2 regions of the Paenibacillus sp. FSL R10-2736 genome follow, and region 2 is predicted to be linked to the other one. Evidence: a T-box and tRNA genes for the amino acid it is inferred to sense, from the RefSeq annotation. Region 2 holds a T-box; the other holds one or more tRNA genes.
What was found. A T-box is a leader RNA that pairs with one kind of tRNA and senses whether it is charged. The one in region 2 lies ahead of NSQ73_RS19375 (tryptophan--tRNA ligase), so its partner is inferred to be a tRNA-Trp.
Positions count from the first base shown of each region.

Region 1: it has a tRNA-Trp gene. The T-box ahead of NSQ73_RS19375 (tryptophan--tRNA ligase) is inferred to sense a tRNA for this amino acid. The anticodon was not compared.

Region 1 covers NZ_JBBOBN010000001.1:592,305-597,709, reverse strand. Annotated here, with positions in the region: gene NSQ73_RS02745 (aldo/keto reductase) at 99-1,019, shown strand; tRNA gene NSQ73_RS02740 (tRNA-Leu) at 1,173-1,251, opposite strand; tRNA gene NSQ73_RS02735 (tRNA-Cys) at 1,281-1,354, opposite strand; tRNA gene NSQ73_RS02730 (tRNA-Gly) at 1,362-1,436, opposite strand; tRNA gene NSQ73_RS02725 (tRNA-Gln) at 1,443-1,517, opposite strand; tRNA gene NSQ73_RS02720 (tRNA-His) at 1,536-1,611, opposite strand; tRNA gene NSQ73_RS02715 (tRNA-His) at 1,661-1,736, opposite strand; tRNA gene NSQ73_RS02710 (tRNA-Trp) at 1,763-1,836, opposite strand; tRNA gene NSQ73_RS02705 (tRNA-Tyr) at 1,842-1,927, opposite strand; tRNA gene NSQ73_RS02700 (tRNA-Thr) at 1,933-2,008, opposite strand; tRNA gene NSQ73_RS02695 (tRNA-Phe) at 2,029-2,104, opposite strand; tRNA gene NSQ73_RS02690 (tRNA-Asp) at 2,124-2,201, opposite strand; tRNA gene NSQ73_RS02685 (tRNA-Met) at 2,206-2,282, opposite strand; tRNA gene NSQ73_RS02680 (tRNA-Val) at 2,316-2,391, opposite strand; tRNA gene NSQ73_RS02675 (tRNA-Glu) at 2,397-2,468, opposite strand; tRNA gene NSQ73_RS02670 (tRNA-Ser) at 2,615-2,704, opposite strand; tRNA gene NSQ73_RS02665 (tRNA-Asn) at 2,708-2,783, opposite strand; rRNA gene NSQ73_RS02660 (23S ribosomal RNA) at 2,846-5,405, opposite strand, start outside.
Region 2 covers NZ_JBBOBN010000001.1:4,426,241-4,431,645, forward strand. Annotated here, with positions in the region: gene NSQ73_RS19370 (serine hydrolase domain-containing protein) at 8-1,273, opposite strand; T-box leader at 1,356-1,614, shown strand; gene NSQ73_RS19375 (tryptophan--tRNA ligase) at 1,659-2,657, shown strand; gene NSQ73_RS19380 (class I SAM-dependent methyltransferase) at 2,752-3,573, shown strand; gene NSQ73_RS19385 (hypothetical protein) at 3,916-5,405, opposite strand, start outside.

The sequences.
Region 1 (5,405 bases), 3.8 Mb from region 2:
TGGTTTCTATGAAAAGCCGCTCTATAAATCTATTGACTTACACCTAACTCTAAGGTCTAAGCTTAACACTGTACCTTCATTTAAGGAGTGAATAATTAATGGTAAAAAGAATTAACGTTGCTAATGGTGCGCTGGAGGTCGCTGAAATCTCCCTGGGCTGTATGCGGATTGCAGATCTGTCACCACAAGAGGCCGATGTACATATTCACAGCGCCCTTGAGGCTGGCATAGACTTTTTTGACCACGCTGACATTTATGCTGCCGGTAAAGCTGAGGAGGTGTTCGGCGACGTGCTGGCTGCAAGTCCTGGCATGCGTGAGCAACTGCTGATCCAGACCAAATGCGGGATCCGTAATGGCTTCTTCGACTTCTCCAAAGAGCATATTGTGAGCTCGGTAGAGAACAGCCTGAAGCGCCTGAAGACCGATTATGTCGATGTTCTGCTGCTGCACCGCCCGGACACCCTTATGGAGCCTGAAGAAGTAGCAGAAGCCTTTGATCAGCTGGAGAGCAGAGGTTTGGTGAAACACTTCGGCGTCAGCAACCAGAATCCCCTGCAGATTGAATTGCTGAAAAAGAACGTCAAGCAACCCCTGCTGTTCAACCAGCTTCAGCTCAGCGTAATGGTCACCGGCATGATCGATTCCGGGATCAACGTCAATATGACAAATTCCGGATCAGTTGTCCATGATGGAGGCATCCTGGAGTATAGCCGCCTGCATGATATGACGATCCAGCCTTGGTCACCGTTCCAATACGGTTTCTTTGAAGGCGTATTCCTCGGCAATGAGAAGTTCCCGGAGGTGAATGAAGTCATTAACCGTCTGGCTGCGGAAAAAGGTGTAGCAGATACGGCCATCGCCATCGCCTGGCTCCTTCGCCATCCGGCTAAGATGCAGCCGGTGGTCGGTACCACCAACACAGCGCGCTTGCTTGATATCGCCAAAGCTTCCGATATAACCCTCAGCCGCCAGGAATGGTACGAGATCTACCGTGCAGCGGGTAATGTGCTTCCTTAAGTGGGTCTTAGCATCAACATATAAAACACATTAAAACCCGCAACGAATTTGAGGATCTAAGTTCGTTGCGGGTTTTATCCTTAATTTGAGATGGAGTAGAAATATAAAAAAACCTCAGGAGTCAGACTCCTAAGGGACTAGTTTCATAAATTATACCGGCGAGAGGACTCGAACCTCCACGGTTTCCCACTCGATTTTGAGTCGAGCGCGTCTGCCATTCCGCCACGCCGGCGTATACATAGAATTAGTACTAAAAGATAATGGAGGTGCCACCCAGATTTGAACTGGGGATAAAGCTTTTGCAGAGCTTTGCCTTACCACTTGGCTATGGCACCAAAAAAATGGAGCGGACGACGGGAATCGAACCCGCGACCCTCGCCTTGGCAAGGCGATGCTCTACCGCTGAGCCACGTCCGCATATAATGGCTGGGGATATAGGAATCGAACCTATGAATGACGGAGTCAAAGTCCGTTGCCTTACCGCTTGGCTAATCCCCAACATTTGATTTAATAAAATGGGGCGACTGATGGGTCTCGAACCCACGAATGCCGGAACCACAATCCGGTGCGTTAACCCCTTCGCCACAGTCGCCATATGAAGCTTATTTAATTGCAATGCCTTATAACTCTTATAAAATAAATGGGGCGACCGATGGGTCTCGAACCCACGAATGCCGGAACCACAATCCGGTGCGTTAACCACTTCGCCACGATCGCCATATTAAATTTTATAGGATATTACTTGGCAGGGGCAGCAGGAATTGAACCCACACCAACGGTTTTGGAGACCGTTGTTCTACCTTTAAACTATGCCCCTAAAAATGGTGGAGGCTGATGGATTCGAACCACCGAACACGTACGTGAGCAGATTTACAGTCTGATGCGTTTGGCCACTTCGCTAAGCCTCCGAGGATGGTGCCGGCGAGAGGACTTGAACCCCCAACCTACTGATTACAAGTCAGTTGCTCTACCAATTGAGCTACACCGGCATATTAAGTTGTAAAAAATATGGTGGCGCGGGAGGGAATCGAACCCCCGACACAAGGATTTTCAGTCCTTTGCTCTACCGACTGAGCTACCGAGCCGAACATTTCTTCATAAAGATGGCGGAACCGACGGGATTCGAACCCGCGATCTCCTGCGTGACAGGCAGGCATGTTAGGCCAACTACACCACGGTTCCAAATTGGTTGCGGGGGCAGGATTTGAACCTGCGGCCTTCGGGTTATGAGCCCGACGAGCTACCGGGCTGCTCCACCCCGCGTCAATGTTAAAGATCTATTCTGTTAAAGATAGATGGTGGAGGCTGAGGGGTTCGAACCCCCGACCCTCTGCTTGTAAGGCAGATGCTCTCCCAGCTGAGCTAAGCCTCCATATATGACTCGTATGGGATTCGAACCCATGTTACCTCCGTGAAAGGGAGGTGTCTTAACCCCTTGACCAACGAGCCATGCTGTTTAATTACTTGTAAGGTAAATCTACGGAGAGTGAGGGATACTCTTCACTTCGTTACGAGATTGCGAAGCTGTGCTAACGAAGCCTATACTCCAACGAACCACTGAGGGTTCTCATCCCTTTACAGGGAAGGTATTGCTACGGAGAGAGAGGGATTCGAACCCTCGAGACGCTTGTGGCGCCTACACGATTTCCAATCGTGCTCCTTCGGCCAAACTCGGACACCTCTCCAGATGGCTCCCCGAACAGGACTCGAACCTGTGACAACTCGATTAACAGTCGAGTGCTCTACCAACTGAGCTATCAGGGAATATACATATCAGGCTTGATCGCCTGAAAACTGAATCCGAAACGAATCTGCGTATTAAAAATTTGGATAAGCCCTCGACCGATTAGTATTGGTCAGCTCCATGCATTGCTGCACTTCCACCTCCAACCTATCTACCTCGTCGTCTTCAAGGGGTCTTACTAATTGGGAAATCTCATCTTGAGGGGGGCTTCACGCTTAGATGCTTTCAGCGCTTATCCCGTCCGTACGTAGCTACTCAGCCATGCTCCTGGCGGAACAACTGATGCACCAGCGGTACGTCCATCCCGGTCCTCTCGTACTAAGGACAGCTCCTCTCAAATTTCCTGCGCCCACGACAGATAGGGACCGAACTGTCTCACGACGTTCTGAACCCAGCTCGCGTACCGCTTTAATGGGCGAACAGCCCAACCCTTGGGACCTACTTCAGCCCCAGGATGCGATGAGCCGACATCGAGGTGCCAAACCTCCCCGTCGATGTGGACTCTTGGGGGAGATAAGCCTGTTATCCCCAGGGTAGCTTTTATCCGTTGAGCGATGGCCCTTCCATGCGGTACCACCGGATCACTAAGTCCGACTTTCGTCCCTGCTCGACTTGTTGGTCTCGCAGTCAAGCTCCCTTATGCCTTTGCACTCTTCGAATGATTTCCAACCATTCTGAGGGAACCTTTGAACGCCTCCGTTACTCTTTAGGAGGCGACCGCCCCAGTCAAACTGCCCGCCTGACACGGTCCCCGTACCCGGTAAGGGTACTAGGTTAGAACCTAGATACGATCAGGGTGGTATCCCAACGGCGCCTCCGCAGAAGCTTGCGCTCCTGCCTCAACGGCTCCCACCTATCCTGTACAGATCGTACCCAAATTCAATATCAAGCTGCAGTAAAGCTCCATGGGGTCTTTCCGTCTTGTCGCGGGTAACCTGCATCTTCACAGGTATTAAAATTTCACCGGATCTCTCGTTGAGACAGCGCCCAAGTCGTTACGCCATTCGTGCGGGTCAGAATTTACCTGACAAGGAATTTCGCTACCTTAGGACCGTTATAGTTACGGCCGCCGTTTACTGGGGCTTCGGTTCACAGCTTCGGATTGCTCCTAACCACTCCCCTTAACCTTCCAGCACCGGGCAGGCGTCAGCCCGTATACTTCGCCTTGCGGCTTCGCACAGACCTGTGTTTTTGCTAAACAGTCGCTTGGGCCTTTTCACTGCGGCCCCCTCGGGCTATTCACCCTACCGAGGCACCTCTTCTCCCGAAGTTACGAGGTCATTTTGCCGAGTTCCTTAACGAGAGTTCTTCCGCGCGCCTTAGAATTCTCTTCTCGCCTACCTGTGTCGGTTTGCGGTACGGGCACCTTCTCCTGGCTAGAGGCTTTTCTTGGCAGTGTGAGATCATGACCTTCGCTACTACAATTTTCGCTCCCCATCCCAGCCCAGCCTTAATGATGTGCGGATTTGCCTACACATCAGCCTCACTGCTTAGACGGACATATCCATCAGTCCGCGTCACTACCCTCCTGCGTCACCCCATCGCTCATAGCGGATTACGGTGGTACAGTAATTTCAAACTGTTGTCCTTCGACTACGCCTTTCGGCCTCGCCTTAGGTCCCGACTTACCCTGAGCGGACGAGCCTTCCTCAGGAAACCTTGGGCTTTCGGCGGATCAGATTCTCACTGATCTTTTCGTTACTCATACCGGCATTCTCACTTGTATGCTGTCCAGCGCTCCTTACGGTACACCTTCAACCTACATACAACGCTCCCCTACCCCAGATACAAAGTATCTAGCCATAGCTTCGGTGGTGTGTTTAGCCCCGTTACATTTTCGGCGCAGAGTCACTCGACCAGTGAGCTATTACGCACTCTTTCAATGGTGGCTGCTTCTAAGCCAACATCCTGGTTGTCTGTGCAACTCCACATCCTTTCCCACTTAACACACACTTGGGGACCTTAGCTGATGGTCTGGGCTGTTTCCCTTTTGACAATGGATCTTAGCACTCACTGTCTGACTCCCGGCAAGAAGTTAATGGCATTCGGAGTTTGACTGAGCTTGGTAACCCTTGCGGGCCCCGCACCCAATCAGTGCTCTACCTCCACCACTCCATTCACCGAGGCTAGCCCTAAAGCTATTTCGGGGAGAACCAGCTATCTCCGAGTTCGATTGGAATTTCTCCGCTACCCCCACCTCATCCCCGCATTTTTCAACATGCGTGGGTTCGGGCCTCCAGTGCGTGTTACCGCACCTTCACCCTGGACAGGGGTAGATCACACGGTTTCGGGTCTACGTCCACATACTCAGTCGCCCTATTCAGACTCGCTTTCGCTGCGGCTCCGGCTTCTCACCTTAACCTTGCATGTTAAACGTAACTCGCCGGTTCATTCTACAAAAGGCACGCCATCACCCAGTAATAGGGCTCTGACTTTTTGTAAGCACACGGTTTCAGGTTCTATTTCACTCCCCTTCCGGGGTGCTTTTCACCTTTCCCTCACGGTACTGTTTCACTATCGGTCGCCAGGTAGTATTTAGCCTTAGCAGATGGTCCTGCTGGATTCATACGGGGTTTCACGTGCCCCGCACTACTCGGGATCCGTCTCGGAGAGAACACAGTTTAGGCTACAGGGCTTTTACC
Region 2 (5,405 bases):
GGCAATATCAAGAGGTAATCCTGGTGTGCCCGAAAAAAGTCATCTCACCAAGTTCGTTCTCTGCGATCCTGTAGGGATGGGTCTGGTCATAATATCTTTGGACAAATTCTCCCTCACCTACTGGATAGAGCTCAATATGAAAATTGCCGGAGAATCTCGTGAAATATAATTTTCCGTTAATGAATTCAATCTGGATTTTGTCTTCCAGGTACGTTCCGCAATACATGCGAAGGCTACGCTCACTGAGGTGAAGCTCAGTATGCCGAACCGGAGCCTTCACCTCAACATTATGCAGAATATCTGAGATTGTATTGCCTAGCCGGTACTGATTAATTGCTTCGTTGTTAGACAAAATAATAATACAAATGTCTTCAGCAAAATAATTCTGCATATAGGTGCTGACCCCGAGGTGATCGCCGCCATGGGCATATCTGTCTTGGCCGTACAGATGGTGATGCTCCAGTCCATAGCAGTAGTTGTTATCATTCTCGCTCAAAAACCGGGTATATGCCTCCGGCGTCAGAAGCTTCCGGTCCCGCAGACAGGCATACCATTTATGCAGATCTTCGCAGTTCGAAACAATCCCGCCTGCACCAATGCTGAACTTCTCGTTATAATATGGACTTTTGACCGTTTCGGCGAAATCCTTGGCATAATTGCTGGATCTGTTCGCAATCGCTACACAGCCGTCATCGACAGTAGTATTAAGCATATTTAAGGGCAGAAAGAGATGCTTTTGAATGAAATCCCCGTACCTCTCTCCAGTGACATGCTCAATAATCCAAGCCAACAAATTATAGTTGGAGTTATTATAATCATATTCTGTACCCGCCGGCTTTGTGGGCTTCTTGTTGATATACTGCTGGAAGTACTCCGTCTGTGAGTAATTCATTCTGTTATATCCGCCGAAAAAATCATTCTCAAAATTATAAAAATTATATAAACCGGATGTGTGTGACAATAAATGATGTACGGTAATAGACTCATCAATTTTCAGATCTGCAGGTAGATATAGCTGTGCTGCTGCATCAACATCCAGCATCTTCCTGTCATGCAGCAGCATAACTGCAAAAGCCGTAAATTGTTTGGACATGGAGGCGAGAGAGAAGCAGGAATACATATCATTTTTAATCCCGAACTCCAGACTCGCATAACCGCAGGCCCTCTCGAAAAGCACTTCGCCCTTCCGGATAACCTGAATAACGCCGTAAAAATCCCACAGCTTCAGGTACTTACTCGTATAATCCTCCAGCTTTGCACGTACTGTCCGCATTGACTCACTCCCTAACCTGTTTTAACTACCAATTGACAATCCCCATAAAGTATTGTAAAAATACAGTAATACAATAGTATACAACTTTGCAATGACGAAGAGAGTACGCATAACGAATACTCCAGAGAGCTGATGATTGCTGCGAATCAGTGTAGGGATTATGCCGAAGTGGGCTTCTGAGCATCCAAACCGAACCTTCAGGAAGTAGGCTTTGGCGAAGGTCTCATCGTTACAAGAGACGCGTATTCAGGGCACTTAGCAGTGTCGCGATACGTTCAAGCGGGTCCGGATCACAATTCGGGCTAATTAAGGTGGTACCACGGGGTTCTCTCGTCCTTTTCAGGATGAGAGGACCCCTTTTTGATTACATAAACGGAGGGATAACATGAGTAAGGAAATTGTATTAACCGGAATTAAGCCTACCGGCAAAGTCCATCTGGGGAATTACATCGGTGCGATCAAGCCTGCACTGCAACTCGCCGGGGCCGGTGATTGTACTGCACTTTATTTTATCGCTGACTATCATGGATTAACTTTCATTCAGGACAGAGACGAGTTTCGTGATCTGTCTTACGGTATCGCAGCTACATGGCTGGCACTGGGACTGGACCCGGAGCGGGTAGTCTTTTATCGGCAATCTGATGTGCCGGAGATCTTCGAGCTTCACTGGATTCTATCTTGTCTGACGTCCAAAGGTCTAATGAACCGTGCCCATGCGTACAAAGCCATTCATGAACAAAATATTCAATTAGGCGTGGATGCAGATGCAGGAGTCAATATGGGCCTGTTCACTTATCCGGTGCTGATGGCTGCGGACATTCTGCTGTTCCAGTCTGACAAGGTCCCTGTCGGTAAGGACCAGATTCAGCATGTGGAGATCGCCAGAGATATTGCCGAGGGCTTTAACCGGGTTTATGGAGATACCTTCAAGCTCCCTGATTATAGGGTCGATGAGAACACATCCGTGATTCCAGGGCTGGACGGGCGGAAGATGAGCAAAAGCTACAATAATACGATTCCGCTGTTCGAAACACCAGAAAACCTGAAGAAGCTGATCAGCAAAATCAAAACGGACTCTACGCCTCCCCAGGAGCCGAAAGACCCGGATACGTCTAATATTTTCTTGCTGTACAAAGAGTTTGCGGCTCCCGCTCAAGTACAGGATTTCAGGAAGCAATATCTAAGCGGCATTAGCTGGGGGGAGGCCAAGCAGGAGCTGTTCCAGGTGATCAATGCTGCTCTGGAGGAACCCCAGAAGAAATACAATGAATTAATGGCAGCGCCAGCGCAGATCGATGCGATCCTGAGTGAAGGTGCCCGGAAGGCAAGAGCCATAGCTGCACCTCTGCTTGCGCAGGTCAAAGCGAAGATCGGGCGTTTTTAAATAAGCTCCTAGAGCGGAGTTTAACTCAAACGAACGAAATGGTAAAATCATCAAATCCAAACTTTTACAAATAGCCGATTGGGAGGCAATAGCTATGAACGCACGTAACTCCACGTATAATTTCCAGAATGTCAGTAACGGGGCAGAATCAGAACTGCTGCGCCTGCAGGAACAGGCTTTGATGGGCTGGAACAAAGAGTACCGCACCTTGCAGCAATTCGGATTGGCAGACGGGATGAAGGTTCTGGAGGCCGGTGCAGGTCCGGGATTCGTTACCGCCCAATTGCTGGAGCACTTCCCGCACAGTGAAATCACAGCCCTTGATATTGATGATGCTTTACTAGAAGAGGCTAAGCTCAGGTTAAGCCACATCCCCGAATCACGGCTTACCTTCGCCCATGCTTCGGTGTATGAGACTGGACTGCCCGACAATCAATACGATTTTGTTATTGCCCGTTTAATCTTTCTTCATCTACATAACCCGCAGCAGGCAGCAGCAGAGCTTAGACGTGTCCTCAAACCAGGTGGCAAATTGGTCATTATTGATGTGGACGACGGTGTCTTCGGGGCAATCGAGCCTGAAATCGGGATTATGCCTGCTATTATCCAAAAGCTGGCCCAGCAGCAGGCTTCAAGAGGCGGTAACCGCAATATCGGCCGAAGCCTGCCGCGCCTGTTATCCGGCTCCGGCTATACAGATGTAGATATGGATGCCATCCTCCAGCATAGCGATCTGCATGGTATAGAAGGCTTCAAACGTCAATTTGATATTAACCGGTTCACCGGGTTCTATAAGAAAGGGATCATTACGGAATATGAGTATGAGGAATTGAACAGAGCCTATGAACAATTCGACCATTCCCCGGATGCGCATGCGATGATGCTATTTTTTATGGCCTGCGGCACCAAACCTTAATAGAGTACTATAGCATTCCGTTTAGTCTTGGTGAGCTATTGTCATAGATAGCACAAAGAAACCACTTCTTTGAAAGGTTTAATCCTATTTTAAGAGTGGTTTCTTTTGTATAAAATCGTTTCCCGCTTAAACAGCGGAGAGGACGGAATGATTGTGGAAAAGCGGCAGCGGTCGCCTGAAAGCTTTCCGTAGGAAAGCTCGCTTCGGAAGCATCAGCAGTCCCCGGATTTTCACCGCTAAGGAGAATCAATAAAATCTGGGGACAACAGCGATTGGAACAACAGTCCGTTCGCGCAGCGTCCACCCAAGTGCTCACGTTGATCCTGCTCAAGACAACAATGGCTACAACCTCAGAAACAACCGCTCCCCGCTAACCTGTATATATCTGTACATTCCGGCGCAGACCACGGCCATAAGGATTCCATAGCCCAGTAATATGAGATTTCCATTCACCGAACGAAGCAGCATGAACAGCGCGGCCGGAACAACCAGACTGATGAACCCCAGAATCATCGATACCAGCACCGCTGCGCTCTGCTTGATCGCCGTTACCTCACTTGTCCAGTCCAGCTTAGGCAGCTTCAGGTTCACAATCACGCCCAGCATGGCAGAATAACAAGCGTAGATCATTGGGATCACAAGCATTAATATACTTTCCATCCATCCGGCCTGCAGTGTATAGATAAGCAGCACCCAGCTCACGGCAATGACCGGTAGCGTAATGGTGAGATTCACAGCTACTTTGCTGAGTATAATGGCGGGTTTAGAGACGGGCGAGCTTTGTAAAATCCACAAATGGTTCCCTTCAAGCGAAATCGAACTCGCCGTAGTGCAGCTCAGAACCACAAATAAAGAAACCACAAGCGGACTCAGCGTGCTCAAATACTCGGATAGCTGGGGAATATCAAGCAGGACGCCAAGCTTCTCCGAGCTGACGAACAATAAGGAAACCGACATAACCAGCAATAGAACCATACCGATGCCTGTGTTCAGCACATAATTAGCTGAGCTGAAATAGCGGCGCAGCTCTTTGTGATACAACGCTTTAAAAGCAGAATTCGCCTGCAACGGCTTCATCGTATACCTGCTGCCTGCATGGCTGGTCATAAGACCCGTGTGAATGGCTTTGTACCGGGTTGCCAGCACGGCGGAGAAGAGTACAAATGCAAGGACAGACAGGGCAATGAAGAAGATCAAGGAACTTATACGGTACGAGCAGACCGCATCGACATACACGGACGCTAGGGGATACAGCTTAAAGATCGCATCACCCAGCCCTGCTCCCATATCAGCAAGCTCCTGCTGGTCTCCATCAAGATTAAATGAACCCAGCATGAAAAGAATAAGGACGGCGAAAGTGAACACCACACTAATCATTTTACTTGCTCTAAATCTTGAAGACACCCAGCTGATGAGTGCGCCAATGATCGTTGCCGCTATAATCGGCAGCAAGGTGATGAATAAGAGCGTCATTAGAAAGAACAGATAAAACAGCACTCCCGGATTCACTTGTGTCGCATACACCGCACCCGCAGGCAGCATAACCAGCAGTGTAAAAAACAGATTCATCACATACAGCTGAAGCACACGGCTCGCCACCACATGACTCGTCTTCACCGGCAGCGACATGATCATATCATAATCCTTATAGCTGAATAATACCCCGCTTGCCTTATAGACCGTGGTGAAGAACCCGACAATCGAGGTAACGGCCATCATAATCGCCAGCAGCAGATCCATCCGCCCCAGCTCTTCAAATGCCATCGCCATCAGGAAGCTGTAGCTGAAGGAGAACGCCCCAATCATAAGCACACCGGCCATAATCGTTATGC